Regions from separate parts of the Pelotomaculum sp. FP genome, predicted to be linked through region 2. Evidence: a T-box and tRNA genes for the amino acid it is inferred to sense, from the RefSeq annotation. Region 2 holds a T-box; the other holds one or more tRNA genes.
What was found. The T-box of region 2 lies ahead of thrS (threonine--tRNA ligase). A T-box ahead of a tRNA ligase gene usually reads a tRNA of that ligase, here a tRNA-Thr.

Region 1: it encodes a tRNA-Thr, which carries the amino acid that the T-box ahead of thrS (threonine--tRNA ligase) is inferred to sense. The anticodon was not compared.

Annotation. Positions count from the first base shown of each region.
Region 1 is NZ_QFGB01000058.1:19,249-23,277, forward strand. Features, by position in the region: gene rlmB (23S rRNA (guanosine(2251)-2'-O)-methyltransferase RlmB) at 1-674, shown strand, start outside; gene Psfp_RS17425 (NYN domain-containing protein) at 652-1,167, shown strand; gene sigH (RNA polymerase sporulation sigma factor SigH) at 1,370-2,014, shown strand; tRNA gene Psfp_RS17435 (tRNA-Thr) at 2,172-2,247, shown strand; tRNA gene Psfp_RS17440 (tRNA-Tyr) at 2,277-2,361, shown strand; tRNA gene Psfp_RS17445 (tRNA-Met) at 2,433-2,508, shown strand; gene Psfp_RS17450 (glycosyl hydrolase family 18 protein) at 2,594-3,580, shown strand.
Region 2 is NZ_QFGB01000042.1:24,910-28,938, forward strand. Features, by position in the region: gene thrS (threonine--tRNA ligase) at 1-1,809, opposite strand, end outside; T-box leader at 1,874-2,091, opposite strand; gene ytxC (putative sporulation protein YtxC) at 2,200-3,207, opposite strand; gene htpX (zinc metalloprotease HtpX) at 3,371-4,029, opposite strand, start outside.

The DNA.
Region 1 (4,029 bases), on a different contig from region 2:
GGCCTTTGTCCGGGCCCTTGATGGAAATCTACGGCGCGGCCAGGGAGAAACACATCCCCGTGCAGAAGGTGGACAGGCAGCGGCTGGGCAAATTCGCCCCCGATGGCGCCCACCAGGGTGTGATAGCCCTGGCAGCCGCCAAAGAGTATGTGGAAGTGGAAGACATCCTGGCTGGAGCCGGTCCCGGTGTACCGCCGTTTCTGATCCTGCTGGATGAGATCAACGACCCGCATAACCTTGGCGCCATCCTCCGTACCGCTGACGCCGCCGGCGCGCACGGAGTTGTCATTCCGCGCCGCCGCTCCGCCCCACTGACGCCAACTGTAGCCAAGGCATCGGCCGGGGCCATTGAATATGTGCCGGTGGCCAGGGTCGCCAATATGCCTCAGACTATCGAAACATTGAAAAAGCAAGGCCTCTGGATGGTAGGCGCCGATCCGGAGGGACAGGAACTTTATTGGGATGCCCGCCTGGAGGGACCGCTTGGCCTGGTCATAGGCGGTGAGGGCAAGGGCTTGGGCCGTCTGGTCAAAGAGCGGTGTGACCTCCTGGTGCGCCTGCCCATGTCCGGTCGTGTAAACTCATTAAATGCTTCAGTTGCAGCCGCCCTGCTGGCCTATGAAGTAGTGCGCCAGAGGAGAATCGCTTTAAATGAAGGGTCATCTCATCGTTGACGGTTATAATATTATTTATGCCTGGCCCGAATTTAATAAGAACAGGGAAACCGGGTTGGATTACGCCAGGTCAAAGCTGGTGTCCATACTTGCCGACCACGCGGCTCTAACCGGGTTGAAAGTGGTGGTCGTCTTTGACGCCCACCAAATTAAAGGCGGCGCTGAAAGAACGGAAGTTGTAGACGGGGTGGAGGTAATTTACACCCAGCAGGGGGAAACAGCCGACTCACTGATCGAGCGCATGGCCGGCTCCTTTCCAGAGGACGGGGGGACGGTATATGTAGCCACCTCGGACTGGGCCGAACAGGTGATCATTTTTGGCAGGGGAGCGTTTCGCCTGACTCCAGGTGAACTGCGCGAGCAAGTGCGGCGGACCAAAGAGGAAAGCAAGGTCCACTACCAGCAAAGCAAGCCGGTGGACGGTTACCTGGAAAACCGTTTGCTGGAAAAGGTGCGCTCCAAATTTGAACAATGGAGGCGGGGAAAGGGCTAGCCCGTCCAATTTTACCTTGACGAGCTTCCACCGCTTCGTTATAATAAGTTAGGAACCTGACCGAAACTATAATCAACATATGCCTAGCCCCGTGAAAAGAAAAAGTGCATTCCGGGCTGAAGGCCTGGGCATTGTCAATTAGCGAGGGTGGGGTTTTTTATTTTTTTTCTCGTTGGTTGATGGGAAAAAGAGGGGGAGAATAGTGATTTTTCAAGCCCAGACGGAAGTTTACAACGGATTTCAGCTGCTGGTTGACGAAGAAGTTGTGGAATTTGCCCGGGAGGGTGACGAAATAGCCCTGGAATACCTGATTAATAAGTACAAAAATTTTGTCCGCGCCAAAGCCCGATCATATTTTCTGATCGGGGCCGATCGCGAAGACATCATCCAAGAAGGTATGATCGGGTTATATAAGGCAATCCGGGACTTCCGGATGGACAAGCTATCCTCATTCAGGGCTTTTGCCGAGCTCTGCATTACCAGGCAGATTATCACTGCCATCAAGACTGCCACCAGGCAAAAGCATATACCGCTGAACTCCTACGTCTCCCTTAACAAGCCCATATACGATGAGGATTCGGACCGCACCCTGCTAGATGTACTATCGGGTTCGAAAATCACGGATCCCGAGGAGTTAATAATCTCCAGGGAAGAGTTTGACGATATCGAAGAGAAGATGGGCGAGATCTTAAGTTCGCTGGAGTGGAAAGTCTTGATGTCCTACCTGGAAGGCAAGTCCTACCAGGAAATCGCCGAAGACTTAAAGCGCCACGTCAAGTCAATCGACAACGCGTTGCAGCGCGTGAAGCGGAAACTCGAACGCTACCTTGAAAAGCGCGAAGCATAACCAGTTAACTGACAGGTTGCCTTTAACCGGCGGTTAAAGGTTTTTCTATGCTGGCTAAGCCGATATGGCTGCTGTCCGGGACCCACTTGGAGACGGAGCCAATTTATTTCAGGTTGACAGCACCGCCATAATAGCTTATAATAGCTACTGTGTCAGCGCCGGCGTAGCTCAATTGGCAGAGCAGCTGACTTGTAATCAGCAGGTTGCGGGTTCGAGTCCCATCGCCGGCTCCAACTGAGAAGCGATACCCACATCTAAATATGGAGGGGTTCCCGAGTGGCTAAAGGGAGCAGACTGTAAATCTGCCGTCGACGACTTCGCTGGTTCGAATCCAGCCCCCTCCACCATCGCTTTTAAGCTGGGGCCCTGGCCGTTTGACAAAGGGCTCCTGATATGATATAATAAGCTTTGTCGATATCGCGGGGTAGAGCAGTTGGTAGCTCGTCGGGCTCATAACCCGAAGGTCAGGGGTTCAAATCCCCTCCCCGCAACCAAAGAAATCAATCCTCGCAAGCAATTGCGGGGTTTTTTAATTTCCCGGACATAGCCCTGTGTCAATTCTTGCCACTAATGTGTATTATGGGTAAAAAGGATTTGCTGAAAATGCAGCATCTTGTGGCAAAGGAAAGGCCGGCTATGTTAAGACAGCAGTTTTATTTTGAAAACAATTGGTATTACGTTACGGATCCTTGGGCGCTGGTGGATCTGCAGGTTCACGGTAAAGATATTACTTATTTTGTCCCCTACTGGTTTGGTGCAACCGAGCAGGGGACCCTGAGTGACCAGTCCGACCCCGATACCCTGGCGACGCTGCAGCAATTGGGCCTGCCTGTGGTGGCTTTAGTCTATAATTTGGCCGGAGCCATTCACAAGATTTTGACCATCCCCAGCCTGCGCCAGACTCTTATAACAAACATTTTAAATATGCTCCTTAGTAAAAGGTTTATTGGCGTGAATGTGGACTTTGAATTTGTGCCGCCGGAAGACAGACAGTATTTGACTATGTTTATGGCAGAGCTTTATGCGGCATTAAAACCGTATGGGCTTTTGGTTACCATATCCGTTCCTCCTGAACTTAAAGACGATCCGGCCCACCCATTTTCGGGGGCGTTCAGCTACTCCGACCTGGCCAGGTACAGCGACCAGCTGTATCTCCTGGCTTACGATGAACATGTCGCAATTCCCGGTCCCATCGCCTCTTACGGCTTTGTCCGTCAAGTGCTGACCTATGCCTTGTCCGTGATACCACGGGAAAAGATTCGTCTGGGAATGGCCGTGTACGGGCGTGATTGGTCCCCCGGGACAGAACTTCCCAGGGAACTGTCCTTCGAAGAAGCTATAACCACCGCCTCCCGCCATGGAGTTGCCATCCGCTATGATGAAGAGGCGCAGGAATCAACCTACACCTACACGGCAAATGGAGTAAACCATATTGTCTGGTTTGAAGATGTGAGGAGCTTTGCAGTAAAACTAAACCTGGCTTTTCAAGAAGGGATAATGGGTATAGCTGTGTGGAGGCTGGGTCTGGAGGATCCGCGAATTTGGGAATTGCTGAGGATGTGCTGAAAGCTGATTGTTACTAAGAAGGAGCTATCCCCACAGCAGACCGCTATATTACCGTCATTGAAACTAACACCAAGCTTCCCAAAGGATTGGGGCGCTTGGTGTTGAGCTTTTATTGCAATATTTCACATAATCGTTCCCAAAATACTGATTAACGCTACGACAAGGATAATTAAAATAAGCGCATTAATCAAACTAATCCCTCCAGCAGCCTTTTAAAACAGCCTACCAGCAATTTATTAAAAATCCATTAAAGAAAATTTAAATTTCTCTCAATTATTGTAAGCGATTACAGCGCTTTGTTCTATTATTGACATATGTTCAATATTATTTATATAATTATTCATGTGGAACTGCCCCGGCAAGTATTCTGTTGACCCGCACCCTTTCAGCGCTGTATGATGGGGGAAAATTGAGAATTATAATATAGAGTCTTTTAAGTAAAGAGGTGA
Region 2 (4,029 bases):
CACCGCGCCCTGTTCGGCCTCCTTGTCACCGACAACCAGCATGTAGGGAATTTTTTGCGCCTGGGCTTCGCGAATTTTATAGTTGATTTTCTCGTTGCGGGCGTCCATCTCCACCCGGACACCCTTTTGCTCAAGGCTGTCCACAACCTTACGGGCGTACTCAAGGTGGCGGTCGGTAATGGGCAGGACACGGGCCTGGACAGGGGCCAGCCAGGCCGGAAAAGCTCCGGCGAAGTGTTCGGTGAGAATGCCGATAAACCTTTCAATACTGCCGAATATCGTCCTGTGGATCATCACCGGCCGGTGCTTCTGGCCGTCCTCACCGACATAGGTAAGGTCGAACACCTCCGGCATCTGGAAATCCAACTGGATCGTCCCGCATTGCCAGGTGCGGCCCAGGGAATCTTTAAGGTGAAAATCAATCTTCGGCCCGTAGAAGGCGCCGTCCCCCTCGTTTACCTTATAATCGAGGCCCCTGGCCTCCAGGGCGTCCCGCAGCTCACCGGTGGCCTTCTCCCAGGTTTCTTCGGAGCCCATGGCTTTTTCCGGCCTGGTGGAAAGCTCCACTTGATAAGAGAAACCGAACACTTTATAGAAATCTTCTTCCATGTTGATGACCCCGATGATCTCATCCTTAACCTGGGAGGGAAGCATGAATATGTGGGCATCGTCCTGGGTAAAGCAACGGACTCTCATCAAACCGTGTAATGCGCCGGAAAGCTCGTGCCGGTGCACCAGCCCCAGTTCACCCATGCGAATGGGAAGCTCCCGGTAGCTGTGCAGCTTGCTCTTGTAAATCAGGATGCCGCCAGGGCAGTTCATCGGCTTGACAGCAAAATCACCCTCGTCGATCTTGGTGAAATACATATTATCGCGGTAATGGTCCCAGTGCCCGGACTGCTCCCAGAGGGCTCTGTTCAAAATAATCGGCGTGCGGATCTCCTGGTAGCCCCTTTTTTTGTGCTCCTGCCGCCAGAAGTCCTCCAGTTCGTTGCGCAGTATCATTCCCTTGGGATGGAAAAACGGAAAGCCCGGACCCTCGTCATGAATGCTGAAAAGATCCAGTTCCGCGCCGATTTTTCTGTGGTCGCGCCGCTTGGCTTCCTCGAGCCGGAAAAGGTGCTCGTCAAGCATGGATTTCTTGGGGAAAGAAGTGCCGTAAATCCGCTGGAGCATTTTGTTTTTCTCGCTGCCCCGCCAGTAAGCGCCTGCCACACTCATCAGCTTGAAGGATTTCAAGCGCCCGGTCGAGGGCACGTGCGGCCCCATGCAGAGGTCGGTAAAATCACCCTGGCGGTAGCAGGACAGGCCAACATCCACAGGCAGGTCCTCAATCAGTTCCACCTTGTAGTCCTGGCCTGCCTCCCCAAACTTAGCCAGCGCGTCAGCCCTGGTCAGTTCGGAGCGTTCAAAGGGCTTATCAGCCTTAACAATGGCCTCCATTTCCTTTTCGATCTTGGCCAGATCTTCCGGACTGAAGGGCTCCTTGGTGTCAAAGTCGTAATAAAAGCCGTCGGCAATAGCCGGGCCGATAGCAAACTTAACGCCGGGGAACAGCTTTTGCACCGCCTCGGCCATGACATGAGCCGTGCTGTGGCGGAAAACCTGTTTGCCCTCATCGTCTTCAAAGGTCAAAAATGCAACGTTGGCGTCACTGTTCAATGGAGCCCCCAGGTCAACCAGCCGGCCGTCCACCCTGGCTACCAGCGCTTCCTTGGCCAGACGCTGGCTGATACTCCTGGCAATATCCATAAGCGTTGTGCCCGCCTGGTACTCCCTGGCCGAGCCGTCCGGCAGGGTTACTTTCATATTGCCGACTTCACCCAAAACCAACACATCCTTTCATGAAAAACAAAATCGCCCCTGACAAAAAGTCAGGGACGGGATTTCCGCGGTTCCACCCTGGTTAGGAAAATACAAATTCCTCGCTCACGCAGATAACGGTTGCCTCCGTCGCGGCCTACTCGTCAGTTCGGCCGGCAGTTCCAAGGTGGTTTTTCAGTCCACCCGCATCCAAAGGCGCTTTCAGCCTTATGGCGCCTTCTCTCTTTGGCCGGTGTGAAACTTACTCGTCCTTATCATCACTCGTTTAACACTATTCTTACAGTATTATATTGGCTAAATCCTTCATTGTCAACAAAGGCAAACCGGTTCAATTAAAGACCAATGGCTTGTGAAAGAAATGCTTCAGACATTTATTCAGGGCTCTGTACACAGAACGCAACCAGGACACTCGCTCACCCGGCCGGTAAAAACACTTTTAATCGTTTCCAGCGTCGCGTTATGGTTTTCTTTACTGGCCCGGTGGATGTTTATTTTCCTGGGAGCGATGGTGATCAGAGCGCTGATCAGGAGGTCTTCGTAGTTTAGTTCATTTTCCAGCATATCCAGAAAAAAACCATCCATGTAATCACTCCGGACCGGCTGCATTTTATCGTCAAAAAGCTTGAAGCTGCCGGATTCAGAGATGCACAAATGGACCATTTCCATGCGCGGTTCCTGAACTTCTACAAAATACTGCAATAGCTGAATAAATTCACGGTACTCCCTCTCCATTAAAAATTCGTCAACCGCTTTTTCGGTGGCGTCCCGCAGCTCGGCCAGGTATTCCTTCAGTCTGAAACGGATGAATCCGTCGACGATAATGCGGTTATTATAGTTTAAGAAATCTATGATTTTTTGATTAATACGGTTCTTCCGGCTCAGCCAATAGAGCGTGTTCTGGGCTTCCCTGCCCTCACGGTTGATGTGGCGCAACGAATAGTCAAAAATAAGCTTCTTTTCTTCGTCACCAAAGTAATAATAGTTTTCCCGGATAATGTCTTTTAAAAGGGCATCCTCCCAGTGATTGAGAATGACGTCGGAAATTATTTCAGCCAGTTGCTGCCTAAGAAGGGTTTGGATATGCTCGTCGTTTGACCCGCGCTGAGCCTCTCCAGCAATGCGGCAGGAGAGAAAGGTGAATTTACCAGCCGGAGACTCTTCCAGGTCCACCTTCAGACCTTGTCCTTCACACCGCTTCAGCTGACTGCCGAGTTTGGCCTTGAACAGCTCCATGTGCTGCGTGGCTCCGATGGATATGGTCTGCGCCACTATGATCACTCCCTGCCTGTTACTACACCAGTTGCCGCGGGAAAACAGGTCAGCCGGCTTTTTAAATCTTCCTGGTTCAGTATAGACAGAAAGAACGGCCCCTATGCCATGCAAATTATTTTAAGAAATCCAGAAATTTTGGCTTAATATAAAAGGGGCTTATAAATTCATACAAATTTCAAGATCTGAAAGTGCGGATAAATTTGCCCTACAAACCTGTAAGGCGTAGGGTGTAATGTATACTGCATTTCTATGGGGTTGTGTGCGAATGAATTCGTTAGACTCTCAACTCGCTCAGCCGCTTGACTCTGTCTTCAATGGGCGGGTGGGTGCTGAAGAGCCTGGCCATGGATGCGCCGGAAAGTGGGTTGACGATAAACATGTGCGATGCTGCCGGGTTGACCTGCATCGGGGTCCTGTGAGCCGCGCTTTCCAGCTTCAAAAGGGCGTTGGAAAGGCCTCCGGAATTACCGGCAAAGCGGGCTCCGTCCTCATCCGCCATGTATTCCCGCGAGCGGGAAATGGCCATCTGGATAATCATAGCCGCGATGGGTGCGATAATGGCCAGCAGGAGCCCTCCGATCATACTGCCTCCACCCTCTTCGTCATCGCGGCCCATACCGAAGATGGCGCCCCACTGGATGATGTTGGCCAGCATGGAGATCGCCCCGGCAAAGGTGGCGGCAATGGTCCCTACCAGGACATCCCGGTTTTTAACATGGGCCAGTTCGTGAGCCAGTACACCCTCCAGTTCGGTTTTGTTTAATATCCGCAAAAGCCCCTCGGTAACGGCTACCGCCGCATGAGCAGGGTTCCTGCCTGTGGCGAAAGCATTGGGCTGCGGTGAAGGAGTGATATAGATGCGGGGCATAGGCAGCCCAGCCCGCTGGGTCAACCGGCGTACGATGGCGTAAAGCTCCGGAACCTCTTCCTCAG